Regions from separate parts of the Paenibacillus sp. 102 genome, predicted to be linked through region 2. Evidence: a T-box and tRNA genes for the amino acid it is inferred to sense, from the RefSeq annotation. Region 2 holds a T-box; the other holds one or more tRNA genes.
The links. The T-box of region 2 lies ahead of pheS (phenylalanine--tRNA ligase subunit alpha). A T-box ahead of a tRNA ligase gene usually reads a tRNA of that ligase, here a tRNA-Phe.
Positions count from the first base shown of each region.

Region 1: it has a tRNA-Phe gene. The T-box ahead of pheS (phenylalanine--tRNA ligase subunit alpha) is inferred to sense a tRNA for this amino acid. The anticodon was not compared.

Region 1 is NZ_JBCGHT010000006.1:224,806-230,267, forward strand. It holds gene AAIE21_RS16395 (SH3 domain-containing protein) at 1-804, shown strand, start outside; gene AAIE21_RS16400 (hypothetical protein) at 811-1,143, shown strand; gene AAIE21_RS16405 (DUF3965 domain-containing protein) at 1,234-2,385, opposite strand; gene AAIE21_RS16410 (CBS domain-containing protein) at 2,754-3,173, opposite strand; tRNA gene AAIE21_RS16415 (tRNA-Glu) at 3,349-3,420, opposite strand; tRNA gene AAIE21_RS16420 (tRNA-Asn) at 3,422-3,496, opposite strand; tRNA gene AAIE21_RS16425 (tRNA-Ile) at 3,500-3,576, opposite strand; tRNA gene AAIE21_RS16430 (tRNA-Trp) at 3,589-3,659, opposite strand; tRNA gene AAIE21_RS16435 (tRNA-Thr) at 3,663-3,738, opposite strand; tRNA gene AAIE21_RS16440 (tRNA-Phe) at 3,748-3,823, opposite strand; tRNA gene AAIE21_RS16445 (tRNA-Asp) at 3,833-3,908, opposite strand; tRNA gene AAIE21_RS16450 (tRNA-Met) at 3,912-3,988, opposite strand; tRNA gene AAIE21_RS16455 (tRNA-Ser) at 4,012-4,104, opposite strand; tRNA gene AAIE21_RS16460 (tRNA-Ser) at 4,198-4,290, opposite strand; tRNA gene AAIE21_RS16465 (tRNA-Ala) at 4,306-4,378, opposite strand; tRNA gene AAIE21_RS16470 (tRNA-Pro) at 4,393-4,466, opposite strand; tRNA gene AAIE21_RS16475 (tRNA-Arg) at 4,477-4,550, opposite strand; tRNA gene AAIE21_RS16480 (tRNA-Leu) at 4,554-4,642, opposite strand; tRNA gene AAIE21_RS16485 (tRNA-Gly) at 4,659-4,733, opposite strand; tRNA gene AAIE21_RS16490 (tRNA-Leu) at 4,764-4,844, opposite strand; tRNA gene AAIE21_RS16495 (tRNA-Lys) at 4,858-4,933, opposite strand; tRNA gene AAIE21_RS16500 (tRNA-Gln) at 4,938-5,012, opposite strand; tRNA gene AAIE21_RS16505 (tRNA-Tyr) at 5,025-5,108, opposite strand; tRNA gene AAIE21_RS16510 (tRNA-Val) at 5,118-5,193, opposite strand; rRNA gene rrf (5S ribosomal RNA) at 5,198-5,313, opposite strand; partial or broken rRNA gene AAIE21_RS16520 (23S ribosomal RNA) at 5,415-5,462, opposite strand, start outside.
Region 2 is NZ_JBCGHT010000001.1:1,064,943-1,077,549, reverse strand. It holds gene rpmI (50S ribosomal protein L35) at 1-103, shown strand, start outside; gene rplT (50S ribosomal protein L20) at 141-497, shown strand; gene AAIE21_RS05675 (dihydrofolate reductase family protein) at 630-1,175, shown strand; gene AAIE21_RS05670 (dUTP diphosphatase) at 1,521-2,012, shown strand; gene AAIE21_RS05665 (M42 family metallopeptidase) at 2,081-3,166, shown strand; partial or broken gene AAIE21_RS05660 (DUF2691 family protein) at 3,210-3,683, opposite strand; gene AAIE21_RS05655 (TetR/AcrR family transcriptional regulator) at 3,767-4,384, opposite strand; gene AAIE21_RS05650 (HlyD family secretion protein) at 4,680-5,333, shown strand; gene AAIE21_RS05645 (DHA2 family efflux MFS transporter permease subunit) at 5,348-7,102, shown strand; gene AAIE21_RS05640 (ammonia permease) at 7,130-7,507, opposite strand; gene AAIE21_RS05635 (HD domain-containing protein) at 7,731-8,288, opposite strand; gene sspI (small acid-soluble spore protein SspI) at 8,464-8,673, opposite strand; gene AAIE21_RS05625 (TrmH family RNA methyltransferase) at 8,756-9,553, shown strand; T-box leader at 9,587-9,815, shown strand; gene pheS (phenylalanine--tRNA ligase subunit alpha) at 9,859-10,893, shown strand; gene pheT (phenylalanine--tRNA ligase subunit beta) at 10,912-12,607, shown strand, end outside.

The DNA.
Region 1 (5,462 bases), on a different contig from region 2:
ATTCGTTCTGAGCCAAATATCAAATCCCCTATTATTGATAGATTATCCAACGGCAAATTCATCTCCGTCCAAGAAATACAAGGGGATTGGTATAAAATCTCACATAATGGACAACAAGGATATGTAAAAAAAGAATTTGCATCCCATGTATCAGAGCCATTAGTAAAAGGAATTACAGTACAAAATGAATCTTCCTTTTACGTTGCTACACCTACATTAAAAGTCCGCCGCGGAGCAGGAACAGATACTGCCGTAATTGGATCTTTACAAAACGGGACACAAGTCACTGTTATAGAAACAGTTGGTACCTGGTACAAAATTCGCTTCGGAACATCTTACGGATTTGTAGCAAAACATTATATTATTCAAAAACAACCACAAACGAGACAAGCCGCTCCTTCTATTCCTGCTGTTTTTAAATTCCCTACTCAAGGAACGATTAGTTCTACATTTAATATGCGCTGGGAACAAATGCATTATGGTGTAGATATTTCCGCACCAGGTAATGTTTCAATTCATGCAGCTGCTACAGGTAAAGTTATAAAGTCTTATTACTCTGCTAGCTATGGAAATGTCGTATTTGTAGCACATCATATTCGAGGTAAACTATATACAACCGTTTACGCTCATATGAAAGACCGTTCAGTACAAGTTGGTGATCAAGTTCAAACCGGGCAATTGTTAGGATATATGGGAAATACAGGTCATTCATTTGGACAACATCTCCATTTTGAATTACATAATGGTGAATGGAATTTTGAAAAGACAAACGCAGTAAATCCACTGCCTTATTTGGTTCGGTAATATTATATGCCACGTAATATACCATTGATAATTGAGTATATAGCTTTTCTCGGTTTAATCTGTTGCTTAGTCATTTACAATACTAACCCTGTCTTTTTGGGTATCGTTATCTCATTTGTTGCTATTGAATCTTTGATGGAAGCATTCAAAATCCGACTAAAGAAACAAATTTCTCATATATATACTGTAATTATTATTATGAGCGGCTTAATAACAAATATTATTTATAGTGGTTTTCATATGGCTGCTATATTCCCTGTATTTTTTATAGGGGTACTAATCATCATATCCCAATATATTTACATTCCTGAACACCGTAAGAACCAACAAGAAGCTTAGAACAACCTTCTACATTTACGACGAAAAAAGGGGTCTCACTTCAAGTGAGCCCCCTTTTTTCACCTATACATTATATTGAAAAATTTCTTTTTATCCACACGCATATCGTTCATAAATAAAACTTAAATTATACTTCTTCTCTAAGCCCATTCGTTGTTCATCATCACACCAGTAAAATAAAATATCATGAATCGTTGCATAACGTTTATTCTTTAGAAATTGCTTAATAAATGACGGTAAACAATCGTGTAATTGTATAAATATATAATTCCGCAGAATTTCTTCTTTATGTTCAATTCCTTTACAAACATACATCAACTCTTCACAATAATATGCATGTTGCGGAACTTGAATCATTTCAAAAAATGGTACATATGATAATAGTTTCCCAATGAAGTGCTCGTATCGATTCATAAACTCAAATGACATATGCTCCATCATTTCCTTCATTACATAAAGATAATCATCCACATGAGTAGTTTTTAGCGGATTAAGGCGGTCAGAAATTTGAGCAATTACAGCCCTTTGACATGCAATAACAGAGCGACTAGGTCCATAATATGTTAAGAAATCCGTACACTTACGATATTTTTTTAATAGGTCATATATGTATAAGTCATAAACGTATGTATTACAGTATATTGCTAAATTCATCATCTCTTGATCCAATTCTTCTTTGGACAATCGTTTTGCCTGTTTGCAAATATAAAAAAATGTAAGTTCCATTACTTCCTTATGAGATAATAGCTTTTCACATTTTTCAATACATTCTTCATTAAATTTAATTCTTTCCCATATCATTATATCTCTATTTCCCAATTCTCCGATGCGATATTTTACAATTAAGTAGTTCCAAGCCACAACTTGGGTTAAAACATCCCATGTTTCATATTCCATAGATGTATGTACAAATTCATCTAATTTATGGTTCACCATAAATGTATAAGCTTCCTTATACCAACCAATGTCCTGGCATAAACGAACAATACGAACTAAAGTTGGTATTTCATCTTTATGAAACTGTGGCAAATCCTTCACTTTATTCATTCCATATAAAATAAACGGAGCCAAGTTTTCTTGTTTATAAAATTCTTTTTCTTTCCAGGCTAAAATTGTCCGTTCTTTTCCTTCGCCTTTCGGATGATTTGGTACAAGTAAAGAAAGTAAGTCCGTAAAATCATTTGGTTCCACATAGGCCTCTGTAACCAAATTCCAATTTGGATTACTCTGTACATCCCTCATATCATTTCCCCTCCGTTTCTATATATATATGAAATTTTTAATAACTTAGCAGATAATCACAATATTAATAATATTAATAATATTAATATATTCAAAATCCCTTATGAAACTTATATTTATTATTATATCATTTTTTAACATAACAAAAATTAGTAATGGAAATTGTTAACCAAAATTTCAAATGAACTTAACATATGTCATTCTTCAGATATACTTAGATAAACCTCTTTCCCTATGTATATTGGGATACGTTTTAATAACAATATAGTCTTATTTATAAGTATTAATAAAACGTATCCGCTCTTACCTATTCTCTTACATCTAAATACACTGTATTTTCTAGGCGAAAAATAATTCACACCTACATTTCATTCTGTATGCTCAGAAATTTCACTTAAAGCAAATCCTGCTTGATCATCAGCTTTCTCTGTTATTGCTAAATCACCTAGCGCTAACATCCCAACAAGCTGGCCATTCTCAACTACAGGTAGTCTTCTGATTTGGTGCTGTGCCATTAACTCTGTAGCCTTTTCAATAGAGTCATTAGGAGAAACCGAAACAATTCCTGTAGTCATGACATTTGTAATTTTATTAGACCCAGGATGTTTCTCAGCAATTCCACGAACAACTAGATCACGATCAGTGACAAGACCAACCACTTGATTGTTCTCGACAACTGGAATCATTCCAATGTCCTCTTCTTTCATTTTCACAGCAGCTTCGTATACATTATCTAGCGGTGTACATTGTACAATATCGGTATTCATAAATTCTCTAACTGTTGTCATGTAGCTCTATGCCCTCCTTTTTATACATACTATAGTTTCTCCAAATTCCCTTTATTTATTTCATAATAAATAGAGGAATTTTAGATTAACGATATTGCATATTAGAAAAAACAGAGCTCTCACATTATCTTTTTCACAAGAAAAAAAGAGCCAGCTAATTGCTGACTCTTTTTTATGACCCGTACGGGATTCGAACCCGTGTTACCGCCGTGAAAGGGCGGTGTCTTAACCACTTGACCAACGGGCCATGGCTCCGCAGGTAGGACTCGAACCTACGACCGATCGGTTAACAGCCGATAGCTCTACCACTGAGCTACTGCGGAATATGGTGGGCCTAAATGGACTCGAACCATCGACCTCACGCTTATCAGGCGTGCGCTCTAACCAGCTGAGCTATAGGCCCATAATCTCTTTACAGGGGCAGTAGGAATTGAACCCACACCGGAGGTTTTGGAGACCTCTGTTCTACCTTTAAACTATGCCCCTAAGTGGTGCCGGCTAGAGGACTTGAACCCCCAACCTACTGATTACAAGTCAGTTGCTCTACCAATTGAGCTAAGCCGGCATAAAAAAATGGTGGCTCGGGACGGAATCGAACCGCCGACACGAGGATTTTCAGTCCTCTGCTCTACCGACTGAGCTACCGAGCCAAACATAAATGGCGGTCCCGACCGGGGTCGAACCGGCGATCTCCTGCGTGACAGGCAGGCATGTTAACCACTACACCACGGGACCATTTGGTTGCGGGGACAGGATTTGAACCTGCGACCTTCGGGTTATGAGCCCGACGAGCTACCAGACTGCTCCACCCCGCGATGATATAATATTATTTTAAAAATGGAGGAGGTAGAGGGATTCGAACCCCCGCGCGACTCTCGCCGCCTGTCGGTTTTCAAGACCGATCCCTTCAGCCGAACTTGGGTATACCTCCATGAAGTAAATATTAATTATGTCTTTTAGTTATCTTTATACATCTAATAGTTTTTATTAACTATCTAATTATTCCATTTTAATTATTATAAAATGGAGGAGGTAGAGGGATTCGAACCCCCGCGCGACTCTCGCCGCCTGTCGGTTTTCAAGACCGATCCCTTCAGCCGAACTTGGGTATACCTCCAATAAATAACTAAAGTGGAGCCTAGCGGGATCGAACCGCTGACCTCCTGCGTGCAAGGCAGGCGCTCTCCCAGCTGAGCTAAGGCCCCATGTTTTAAAACTATCGGGAAGACAGGATTTGAACCTGCGACCCCCTGGTCCCAAACCAGGTGCTCTACCAAGCTGAGCCACTTCCCGTCAATAAAAGCGCGCCCGAGAGGAGTCGAACCCCTAACCTCTTGATCCGTAGTCAAACGCTCTATCCAATTGAGCTACGGGCGCATATGGTGCCGAGGGCGGGGGTCGAACCCGCACGGTGGTCACCCACCGCAGGATTTTAAGTCCTGTGCGTCTGCCTGTTCCGCCACCCCGGCATGTCATATTGAAAATTGGAGCGGAAGACGGGATTCGAACCCGCGACCCCAACCTTGGCAAGGTTGTATTCTACCACTGAACTACTTCCGCAAGACATGTTATGAGATATTTTATTAAAAGTGCGGGTGAAGGGAGTCGAACCCCCACGCCAAAGGCGCCAGATCCTAAGTCTGGTGCGTCTGCCAATTCCGCCACACCCGCATATTTTTAAAAATGGTGAGCCATGAAGGACTCGAACCTTCGACCCTCTGATTAAAAGTCAGATGCTCTACCAACTGAGCTAATGGCTCTTAATGGCTGGGCTAGCTGGATTCGAACCAGCGCATGACGGAGTCAAAGTCCGTTGCCTTACCGCTTGGCTATAGCCCATTAATTAAGAAATGGTGGAGGGGGGCAGATTCGAACTGCCGAACCCGAAGGAGCGGATTTACAGTCCGCCGCGTTTAGCCACTTCGCTACCCCTCCGACATTATATGGTGGAGGATGACGGGATCGAACCGCCGACCCCCTGCTTGTAAGGCAGGTGCTCTCCCAGCTGAGCTAATCCTCCATTTGCCTGGCAACGTCCTACTCTCACAGGGACAAGGTCCCAACTACCATCGGCGCTAGAGAGCTTAACTTCCGTGTTCGGTATGGGAACGGGTGTGACCTCTCTGCCATCATTACCAGACTATATTCACTTGAGACAAACATTATTATACTTGATTGATTAAAAAAGTCAACAAGTTTTTTATGTTCTCTCAAAACTAGATAACATTTGCTACATATTATATGGTTAAGTCCTCGATCTATTAGTATTCGTCAGCTCCACATGTCACC
Region 2 (12,607 bases):
CGCTAACAAATCTACAAAAGCTAAACGTAAACTACGTAAAGCTGGTGTAGTAAGCGCTGGTGACTTCAAACGCATTCGTCAAATGCTTGACAACTTAAAATAAGTTCGGTTGATATATAGAACAATTAGGAGGTAATATTATGCCAAGAGTAAAAGGTGGTACAGTTACTCGTCAACGTCGTAAAAAAGTAATAAAATTAGCAAAAGGTTACTACGGTTCTAAAAATACATTATTCAAGGTTGCTAACCAACAGGTTATGAAATCTCTAATGTATGCATTCCGTGACCGTCGTCAAAAGAAACGTGACTTCCGTAAATTATGGATTACACGTATCAACGCAGCAGCTCGTATGAATGGTCTTTCTTACAGCCGCTTAATGCACGGTTTAAAAAATGCTGGCATCGAAGTTAACCGCAAGATGCTTGCTGACTTAGCTGTTCATGACGAAAAAGCTTTCGCTGAATTAGCAACAGCTGCAAAAAACAACTTAAACTAATTACTCAAAAACCTTAGAAGATTTTTCTTCTAAGGTTTTTTTATTTATCTGAATGATACAATTGCAGCAGGAAACGAAGAAGAAGATTAGAAATAGAAATGAGCATGGGGAAAAATACGAGGAGGGAACCACATGGCAAAGCTAATTTATCATATTGCAGTTACGGCGGATAGTTTTATTGCGGATTTAGATGGTGATGCTACGGATTCAATCTTTTTATACGAAGGTGAACATGTCTCAGACTTTATTACTGATGTTCAGCGATATGACGCGGTATTGATGGGGAGGAAAACGTACGAGTTTGGATTTCAATTTGGCGCCAAACCTGGTGAGCCTGGTTATTTTAAAGAGTTAAAGCACTATATTTTTTCGAATACTATGCAGTTTGAATCGAGCGATAAAGTAAAGCTTGTTAGAGGGAATGCAGTAGAGTTTATCAAGAACTTAAAAGTGAAAGAAGCCGGTAACCTTTGGCTATGCGGGGGCGGAGAACTGGCTGGCTCGTTAGTTCAGCAAAAACTAATTGACCAAGTAGTATTAAAAATAAATCCAGTTATAATTGGTGCAGGAACATCTTTATTTGGTAGTGTGAAACCGCGTTTAAGTTTGGAATTAATTGATTCAAAACAGTATGTAAATGGCGTCATTAAATCAACTTACAATATCATTTATTCTTAGAAAACATTTTTAATGGGCGTGTCGTACTTGATATGACAAAATAATTATAATAGCTGTAACAGTATAGAAGAATATATAGTAAAAGGTCAGAGGAGCTTCCTCTGGCCTTTTTATTGTCATTCACAGGAACCTTTCCTAGTAGAAACGACACTGCTATAATGGAAAGATGATATGGAAGTTTCATCATATGTAGAGTCTATCTGAAACGTATTGATGATTTAGGGATAAGCTATTTCATAAGGGGCTAGAAAGCTAACTAGATAATAACGGGTAGGATTTTTTAAGCTTACAATAAATATGAGACGAAACAACATTGTTCTTATGCGATGTTGGAGGAGGAATAGAATGGATTTACTACAACTATTTAAATTACAAAAAGAATTAGATGACCGTATTGTAAAAGAACATGATTTACAACCGAAAAAATTATTAAAAGAAAAAATGTTAGCACTGCTTGTTGAAATTGGGGAACTTGCAAATGAAACACGTTGTTTTAAATATTGGAGTAAAAAGCCAGCAGCTGAACGTGAAGTTATACTTGAAGAATATGTAGATGGTTTGCACTTTATTTTATCGATTGGAATTGACTTGGGAATTGATAAAAACTTCTTGTTTTATAAGTGTGCTCAAACGAACAAAACACAAGTTGAAATTTTCTTAGACGCATATGCGAAAGTGATTCGTTTTACTGATCAACCGTCTATTACAAACTATATTGAACTATTTACAAGCTACCTTCGCCTTGGACAGGCTCTTGAGTTTGGACAAGAAGAAATTGAAAAAGCATATTTAGATAAAAACCAAGTGAATCATCAGCGTCAAACACAAGGGTATTGATTTAATTTTTGAATATTTCAACTTGTTTTTGTATAATGAAGTGAATGAAGAAAAAGGAGGTATTGACAATGACAAAATTAGACGCGACATTGACAATGCTAAAAGAATTAACAGATGCACGCGGGATTGCAGGTAATGAGCGCGAACCACGTGAAGTTATGAAAAAATATATTGAACCGTTTGCAGATGAACTTTCTACAGATAATTTAGGGAGTTTAGTTGCGAAAAAAGTAGGGGAAGAAAACGGTCCGAAAATTATGGTAGCTGGCCACTTAGATGAAGTTGGTTTTATGATTACACAAATTGATGACAAAGGTTTCCTTCGTTTTCAAACAGTTGGTGGCTGGTGGTCACAAGTTATGCTTGCGCAGCGTGTAACAATCGTAACGCGTAAGGGGGATGTAACAGGTGTCATTGGTTCAAAACCACCACATATTTTACCGGCAGAAGCTCGTAAAAAACCGGTTGAAATTAAGGACATGTTCATTGATATCGGTGCTTCTAGCAAAGAAGAAGCAATGGAATGGGGCGTACGACCAGGGGATCAAGTTGTACCATACTTTGAATTCCAAGTGATGAAAAATGAAAAGATGCTACTTGCAAAAGCCTGGGATAACCGTATTGGCTGTGCAATTGCAATTGACGTGTTGAAACAATTAAAAGATGAAAAGCATCCAAACGTTGTATACGGCGTTGGAACTGTACAAGAAGAAGTAGGTCTTCGTGGTGCGAAAACATCTGCAAACTACATTAAACCAGATATCGCGTTTGCAGTAGATGTTGGTATTGCTGGCGATACACCAGGAGTAACAGAAAAAGAAGCGCAAAGTAAAATGGGTGATGGGCCACAAATCATTTTATATGATGCATCTGTAATTGCGCATGCAGGTCTTCGTGATTTCGTTATTGATGTTGCGGATGAATTACAGATTCCGTATCAATATGATTTTGTACCTGGCGGGGGGACTGACGCAGGTGCAATTCATGTTTCTGTAAATGGTATTCCGTCTATGGCGATTACAATTGCAACTCGTTACATTCACTCTCATGCAGCAATGTTACATCGTGATGATTATGAGAATGCAGTAAAGCTAATTGTAGAAGTTATTAAACGTCTTGATAAAGAGACTGTACATAATATCACATTTAATTAATAGGAAAAAGCGAAGGGAGTTCCCTTCGCTTTTTCTATTTTTATTACGCTCTTATTATTGTTCTTGTATCATTTTTATCAGTAATAAATTGTGTATCTTTAAATCCGAAGTCTTCAGCGTTTTTATAAAGCAATTCGAGTTTTGCTTTATCTTTGCAGTAAATGACGGTATAGTAGCTATCTACTACGAAAAGAACAAGTTCACACTCACTGTCAACGAATTCTTCATAAGTTTCAATTGCTGAAACTTTGCCTTTCGGATATGCTTGTAAATCAGCGAAAATAATATAATAGACATTATTTTCTAGTAGATTTTTAAGGTCTGCACCTTCCATTAGCTCATTATCTGTTTCAAAAAGATCTTTATCTAGATCTAACTCACTATTAACTACTAAATAAGACTCTACGGGGCTAACTCTCCAATCGAAAGTGGAAATGTCTATTGGTTTTAATACATCTCAAAGACAAGAGTCATATTTGTCAGTAATAGGTAGTTGAAAACTTATTCCTCTTTTCATAAAACAATACTCTCCCCCATTGATTTTGTAAATGTTCTCAAAGAATATATGAAAGGTTTTTGATCTATTATAAACACGGCTTGTTAAAAAGGTCTCTCTAGTCCAGCGGCAGTATGAGCCCCTAAAATAATTAAACGGGTAAGTTGCATCGCCATAAAGTGCGGCGAGTAAATCATGCCTCTTTTTAACCAAGACATAATCATCCCGATATGTGCGCCCGTTACATAGCTAATAAGAATATCCCGTGGAACCATGAGTTCTTCATCGTCTGGCTGTGAAATAGACAAGCTTAACGTTAAATGTGTTTGAATGGTTTTCATCATTTTATAAGAATAGTTTCCAGCTGCTTTGTCACCGAGCATTACATTGTAAAAGGTAGTATTATCAGCGATGTGCTCAAATAAGGCTAGAAAAATTGGATGAGGTGAATCAAAGGTGAGTTGCAAATCTTCTTTTGTTTTCTTTTTGGGCTTAATCACTTCTGATAAGGATGCTAGCATTTCCTCTATACTCTTATCTAATAAATCGTATTTATCATGATAATGGCTATAAAAGGTAGCACGATTGACAGGAGCACGTTCAGCGATATGTTGCACTGTGACATTTTCAAACCCTTTTTCACCTACTAAAGCGATAAAAGCATTCTGTATTAATTGTCTCGTTCGTTTTACACGCGGATCGTTTGTATTTTTTATAGACATTTTATTTCTCCTTGATGAATTTTTATTACTTAAACAACAAATATATAGTATATTGTTGGATAACCAACATATATACTCAAATTGTCGGTTGTAGATTTAAAATAATTATTTATAATTATAAACGATATTCCTTTAGAAAACAGCACCGCTAGCATGCAAGCAAAGGATTGGTTTGCATAGCAAAAGGTGTGCTTTTTTGTTTAATGGTTAATATAATTAACAATTAAATAGTATAAATAAAAGGGGTAGAAATAGTTTAGAAAAAAATTATATGCGATATAAGGAGAGGAATGCAATGAATCAGTTTCGAAGAATGGTGATTATTAATATTATCACATTAATTGTATTAGTTGGCGGTGGTATCGGCGGTTATTACTACTATAACCAAGCTGAAAATTACTTAAAAACAGATAATGCAAAAATCGATGGGAAAGTAATCCCGATCGCATCACCTGTAGCAGGGAAATTAACAGAATGGAATGCAGAAATAGGAAAGAGTTACAATGAAAATGATAAATTAGGTTCTGTCTCTGCACCAGGTCAAAATGGTGAGCAAACGATGGATGTAACAATTCCACATAGTGCAACAGTTGTTCAATCGAATGCTACAACAAATGCTTTCGTGGCGGCAGGTAGTCCAATTGCCTATGCATACGATATGAGTGATTTATGGGTAACAGCAAATATTGAAGAAACAGATGTTGATGATGTGCAAAAAGGTCAAGAAGTTGATGTGTATGTAGATGCATATCCTGATACAACTTTAACAGGAAAAGTAGAACAAATTGGATTAACAACTGCAAATACATTTTCTATGCTGCCATCAAGCAACGCAACAGCGAACTATACGAAAGTAACACAAGTTGTGCCAGTTAAAGTTTCTTTAGATCATAGCAAATCAGTAAATATTGTTCCTGGAATGAATGTGACAGTTCGTATTCATAAGTAAGGGGGGAAGATAAAATGTCCTCAGGTTTAATTGTAGGATATGCAGTGTTTTGTATCATCGTCTTCTTCCTTGTAAATCGTCTTTTAAGAAAGAAAAAAAAGAACGCGGGAGAAGAACAAGTCCCAGCCGTAAGTAAGATAGAAATAAAGCAACCAGAGCAAGAAACTTCAAATGTAGTTGAATTAGAAGCATCAAAACAAGAAACGAAAAAGCAAGAAAGACAGAAACAGCAAATGGCGGTAGAGAATGTCAATGTAAAAGCCGTTGTAGCGGTATTAATTCTTGGTATGTTCGTGTCGATTTTAAACCAAACAATCATTAATGTGGCCTTGCCTCCATTAATGAACGAGTTCAATGTATCAACTTCAACTGCACAATGGTTAATTACAGGCTTTATGCTTGTGAACGGGATTTTAGTGCCAATTAGTGCGTTCTTAGTTTCCAGGTTTACGTACCGTAAATTATTCGTAGCAGCTATGCTATTCTTCACGGTAGGTTCTATCATTTGCGCTTTATCTGGCAACTTCACAATGATGATGACAGGGCGTGTAATTCAAGCTGTTGGCGCAGGGATTTTAATGCCAGTTGGTATGAATATTTTCATGACCTTGTTCCCGCCGCATAAGCGCGGAGCTGCGATGGGATTACTTGGAGTAGCAATGATTTTAGCACCAGCGATCGGACCAACTGTAACGGGTTGGGTTATTGAGAATTACAACTGGAACTTAATGTTCTATGCGATGTTTGTAATCGGTTTAGTTATTACATTCTTATCTTTAAAATTCTTTACACTGGCTCAGCCAGTTTCAAAAACAAAGCTAGATATGTTTGGTGTTATTAGTTCGAGTATTGGGCTTGGTAGTTTACTGTATGGATTCAGTGAAGCTGGAAATAACAGCTGGGGCAGTGCTGAAGTTATTATTTCACTTATCATTGGTGTAATTGGTATAGCGTTATTTATTTGGAGAGAGATGACGACGGATAACAAAATGTTAGATTTACAAGTATTTAAATATCCAACGTTTACTTTCACGTTATTAATTAATGCGATTGTAACAATGGCATTATTCGGTGGTATGTTATTACTTCCTGTATATCTTCAAAATATTCGTGGGTTTACGCCAATTGAATCAGGTCTTCTGCTTCTTCCAGGATCCTTAATTATGGGGATTATGGGACCGATTGCAGGGAAGTTATTTGATAAATACGGTATTCGTCCGCTAGCAATCGTTGGATTAGCTATTACGACATATGCAACGTATGAATTTACGCAGCTGTCGATGGATACACCATATAGCGTCATTATGACGGATTATATTATACGTTCATTTGGTATGTCATTCATTATGATGCCAATTATGACAGCTGGTATGAACGCATTGCCGATGAAATTAATTTCTCATGGTACAGCAACGCAAAATACATCAAGACAAGTAGCTGGTTCAATTGGTACAGCGATCTTAATTACAATTATGACGCAACAAACAACGAATCACGTTGCAGATTACGGAAATATGATAACAAAAACAAATCCAATCTTAGTTGATCAAGTACATGGAATGGGACAAAGTTTAGCATCCTCCCTAGGATCAGCACAAGCTGGAGACGCGATGAGCTCACAGCTATTATTTGGACAAATTTCGAAGTTGTCTGCGATTAACGGTATCAATGACGCTTTCTTAATCGCAACAATTTTAGCGGGTATTGCATGGGTGTTATCGTTTTTCTTACAATCAGGTAATAAGCCAAATCGAAAAGCAGAGAATTAATTTCTCTGCTTTTTTGGTTCGTATATTCTAAGTGGACTGTATCGGCATGGACATCATGTTATAGAAAGTTACCCCAAGGATACCGACAGAAACCATGAGAATCCCCATAATAAGAATACTCTTAATTTTGTTACGTATCCCGCTTATACTAGCTAATACCCCAGCTGCAGGGAAGATGCTCCAGTATATAGTAGTTGGGATAGGGATAAGTCTCTCCATATCGATTCCCATTCCCCAGAGAACAAAAGGCGTACTTACAAGTGAGAAACAAATCAGTCCAGATGCAATAACAAGTAGCTTACGATGCTTTGCTCCTGCGATAATTAAAAAGATGCCCCCGGTGATTCCGGATAATACTAGAATTGGCATAAATAAAATCCAAAGAAAGATTCCTGCTGTTTCCATATAAAATATACCTCCTAATTGATAAGGTATATTTTATAACAAAAGGTTTAAGTTGGATATTAGTAAGGGATATATGAATTTTGATAGAAATGAAAAAGTACTTTTGCTCCCGCAGTCACATCAGTTGAAAAGAAGAGCAGAAAACAGATTATCGAAAGGTGAAGAAGGGCTAAGTTGTTGTAAAATAATAAAAGAGGTATCCCTATGTAGTGATACCTCTTTGTTATTGATAGATTTTCTCTGATTTTTTATGGGATTTTGATTGTTGAACTTGTAATTCACGCTCTACCATTCGATCTAATTGCTGAATGGCTTTCAATGCTTTGTCATAAGAGATTGTTCGGTAATGGTGTGCTCCGCCCGGTTCTTCGTCTGCTTCGTCCGCCCATTTAATAATATTTTGTAGAGTCGTTCTTTCAAGTGCTTGTTCTAGTAAAAAGGAATCTGTGTGCAGAAGAATTGCGACGGAAATTTCTTTTGCTTGTTTCGGATGTTCACCTAATCGGATGAGCAATTTATGTGCTCTTTCCGCTCCTTTAATCGCATGTATATCATTCTTTTTATACAATTCATAGTCCCATTCTCCGCCTGTGTACCATGTATGGTGTCCTATGTCATGAAGAAAACCAGCCTTTGTTGCTGCATCGACTGAGGCGTGATGCTTTTTAGCTAAGTGAAACGCATGGTAAGCGACGGCGATCGCATGGACCATTCCAGAACGGTTGACGTATTTTTGTGTAATATGATGTTGAAAAATTTGTTCAAGCGTAATACGGTGCATAAAACATTCACTCCTTTTATTGGTTGATATATATAAAGAAAATCGATAGGTTTAAATGTATTTTGAACATTGTACTCCATCACGCTACGTTAGTAAAGTAGAAATGTTTAGGAGGAGAGAATTTTTTATGCATATAAAAATCACCCTAGCTCATGCCAAGGTGATCTTTAATTCTTTATTTTTTTAACCCTTGCTCAAGTGTCTCTAACATCTCATGCTTTCCATTTTCGTCGGCATTTTGCCAAATCACTTCAAATAAAACACCAAGCCCTGGAAGCATTTTTTCTTCACCGCTTTGAATTGCTTCTACAATGGTCTCTTGTAATTCGCCTTGTGTATTTCCTGCAACGTTTGCTAATACGGCGCCGCGTAGATTAAAATTCATTACTTTCACCTCTTCTTCTGAATTGAAACTGACGTTAGTTTTTGTTCTTTTTTATGTAAATATGTATGAAAAATAGGCTATAATGAGAAGACAAGAAGAGAGGGAAATACATATTATGAAAAATATTGATTCAGTACAAAATCCGCGTGTAAAGCAGTGGAAAAAGCTGCAGACGAAAAAAGAGCGCGATAAAAAAGGACTATTTTTTGTAGAAGGATTCCATTTAGTAGAGGAAGCTTTAAAGGCAGGCGTTGCTGTAGAACTTATCGTCTCAGATCAAACAGATCTACCGAAAGATTGGACGGTTACTGATGTTGAAATGTATATTGTACCTGAAGCAATTGTAAAGGTACTCCGTGAAACAGAAACGACGCAAGGTGTATTTGCTGTTTGTGAAAAGCATGAGAAAGAAATTGCTCTTACAGATGGGAAATTTCTATTATTAGATGGCCTGCAAGACCCAGGTAATTTAGGGACAATTATTCGTACAGCAGATGCAGCTGGTATTCATGCCGTTGTGCTTGGAGAAGGGTGCGTCGATGCTTATAATAGTAAAGTACTTCGCTCTACACAAGGTTCTATTTTCCATTTACCGATTGTAAAAGGAAATTTAGCAGAATGGGTAGACAAGTTAAAAGAAAAGAATGTTCCTGTATACGGAACAGCGCTTGAAAATGGAATTCCATATGGTGAAGTAACGCCGGCAGGAAGTTTTGCATTAATTGTAGGAAACGAAGGCAACGGTGTACGCGAAGAGATTCTTACAAAATGTAATCAAAACTTGTATATTCCAATTTACGGCGGGGCAGAATCATTAAATGTTGCGGTTGCTGCGGGGATTTTAACGTATTATTTACAAACCCCGGTTGCGAATCGATAAAAAACTTCTTATAATAGGTGGAAGTGAAATAGTTAAAAAACGTTGATAGAGAAGAGTAGCTTGCAAAATCGCCATATAGGGAGAGAGTGCCTTAGACTGAAAGCATTCTTATGGTAGACGGAAGTGAATTCACCTCTGGAGTTGACGCCAGGACCATTGTATGTAAAGGCGTTCCGGTCAAAGCTGACCGTTATAACGAATTGAGTGGGCAGACTTGTTCTGTCAATTTAGGGTGGTACCGCGAATTTACCTCGTCCCTTTTTGGGAGCGAGGTTTTTTTATTTTTTAAATTAGGAGGGTTCCAAATGGAAGCACGTTTAAAAGAGCTAAAGCAAAAAGCGTTAGAGCTGATTGAAGAAGCAAAAGAGCTAAAGGGCTTAAATGATGTACGCGTTGCGTATTTAGGAAAAAAAGGCCCGATTACAGAAGTATTACGCGGCATGGGAAAATTATCAGCAGAAGAGCGTCCACGTATGGGAGCATTAGTAAATGAAGTACGTGAAGCAATTCAAACGCGTTTGGAAGAAAAAATTAGCAATATCGAAAAAGCAGTAATCGAAGCAAAGTTAGCGTCTGAAACAATTGATGTTACATTACCAGGTCGTCCTGTAGAAACAGGCTGTCATCACCCGTTAACAGCGGTTGTTGAACAAATTGAAGATGTATTTATCGGTATGGGATATGAAGTGGCTGAAGGGACAGAAGTAGAGAAAGATTACTACAACTTCGAAGCGTTAAACTTACCGAAAGATCATCCAGCACGTGATATGCAAGATACATTTTACATTACAGAAGAAACATTACTACGTACACATACATCTTCTGTGCAAGCAAGAACAATGGAAAATAATAAAGAAAAAGGTCCAATTAAAATTATTTGTCCTGGTAAAGTGTATCGCCGCGATGATGATGATGCGACACATTCACATCAGTTCATGCAAATTGAAGGTCTTGTAATCGATAAAAACATTCGCATGAGTGATTTAAAAGGTACACTGCAAGTATTTGTGAAAAAGATGTTCGGTGAAGATCGTGAAATTCGTCTTCGTCCAAGTTTCTTCCCATTCACAGAGCCATCTGTAGAGATGGATATTTCTTGTATGATGTGTCACGGCAAAGGTTGCGGCACATGTAAAGGAACAGGATGGATTGAAATTTTAGGTGCAGGTATGGTTCATCCAAACGTACTTGAAATGGCTGGCTATGATTCAAAAGAATATCAAGGTTTCGCATTCGGTATGGGTGCAGAGCGTATTGCAATGTTGAAATACGGCGTTGATGACATTCGTCATTTCTATACAAACGATGTACGTTTCTTACAACAATTCAAACGAGCGTAAGGGAAGGAGAGGGTAAATATGTTCGTATCATATCGTTGGTTACAAGAGTATGTAGATATTAAAGATGTAATGGCACAAGAATTAGCAGATAAAATCACGAAAAGTGGTATTGAAGTAGAAGGCGTTGAAGTATTAAATAAAGGTGTAAAAGGTGTTGTAGTAGGTCACGTATTAGAGTGCGAAAAACATCCAGAAGCTGATAAGTTAAGCAAATGTTTAATCGATATCGGTGAAGAAGAGCCAGTTCAAATTATTTGCGGAGCTCCTAACATTGCAAAAGGTTTAAAAGTACCAATTGCGAAAGTTGGCGCAGTTCTTCCTGGTAACTTCAAAATTAAAAAAGCAAAACTACGTGGTGAAGCTTCTCACGGTATGGTTTGTGCCTTGCAAGAGCTTGGCATTGATGGCAAGTTAGTTTCAAAAGAATATGCAGATGGTATCTTCATCTTCCCGAGTGATGCTGAAGTTGGTGCAGATGCGCTTGAAATCTTAAACTTAAACGATGAAGTACTGGAACTTGGTTTAACACCAAACCGTGCAGATTGCTTAAATATGTTAGGTGTTGCATACGAAGTAGCTGCTATTTACGGCCGTGAAGTGAAACTTCCAGCTGCAGACTTACAAGAAACAACAGAAAAAACATCTGATTACATTTCTGTAAGTGTAGAAGCAACAGAACAAAATCCATTATACATCGCAAAAATGGTGAAAAACGTAAAAGTTGGTCCATCACCAATGTGGATGCAAACACGCCTTATGGCAGCTGGCATTCGTCCAATTAGCAACGTAGTGGATATTACAAACTACATTTTAATTGAATATGGTCAACCGTTACATGCATTTGACTATGATAAATTAGGCTCAAAAGAAATCGTTGTTCGCCTTGCAAAAGAAGGCGAGAAGATTCAAACATTAGACGATCAAGAACGTACATTACAAGGTCATCACCTTGCGATTACAAACGGCACAAAAGCATTAGCTGTTGCTGGTGTAATGGGTGGGGCTGAATCTGAAGTTGATAACGATACAGTAAACGTTCTTATCGAATCTGCATACTTCGAAGGGCAAACAGTGCGCCGTACATCAAAAGACTTAGGTCTTCGTAGTGAATCAAGTGCACGTTTCGAAAAAGGAATTGACCCAACACGTACATTTGAAGCAATTCAACATGCAGCTGCTTTAATGGCGAAATATGCTGGTGGCGAAGCACTTGAAGGTGTAGTAGAAGTTGATTACTTACAAGTGCAAGAGCGTACAGTATCTGTTACAGCTGAAAAAGTAAACCGTGTATTAGGTACAGAAATCTCTGCTAGTGAAATGGGCACAATCTTCACAAACTTGAAATTCCCATTCACAGAAGTAGAAGGAACATTCCATGTGAACGTACCAGCACGTCGTCCTGATATTACCATTTCAGAAGACTTAGTAGAAGAAGTAGGTCGTCTGTACGGTTATGACCATATTCCAGTTACATTACCAACTGGTACAATGACACGTGGTAAATTAACAGCGGCGCAAACAAAACGTCGTAAAGTACGTCGCTACTTAGAAGGTGCTGGTTTATATGAAGCAATTACGTATTCATTAACAAGCGCTGATAAAGCAAAACAATATATGGTTGAGCCAAACGAAAAAGCGCCTGTTAATCTTGCACTTCCAATGAGTGAAGAGCGCAGCCAACTTCGTTTAAGCTTAGTACCACAACTGTTAGAAG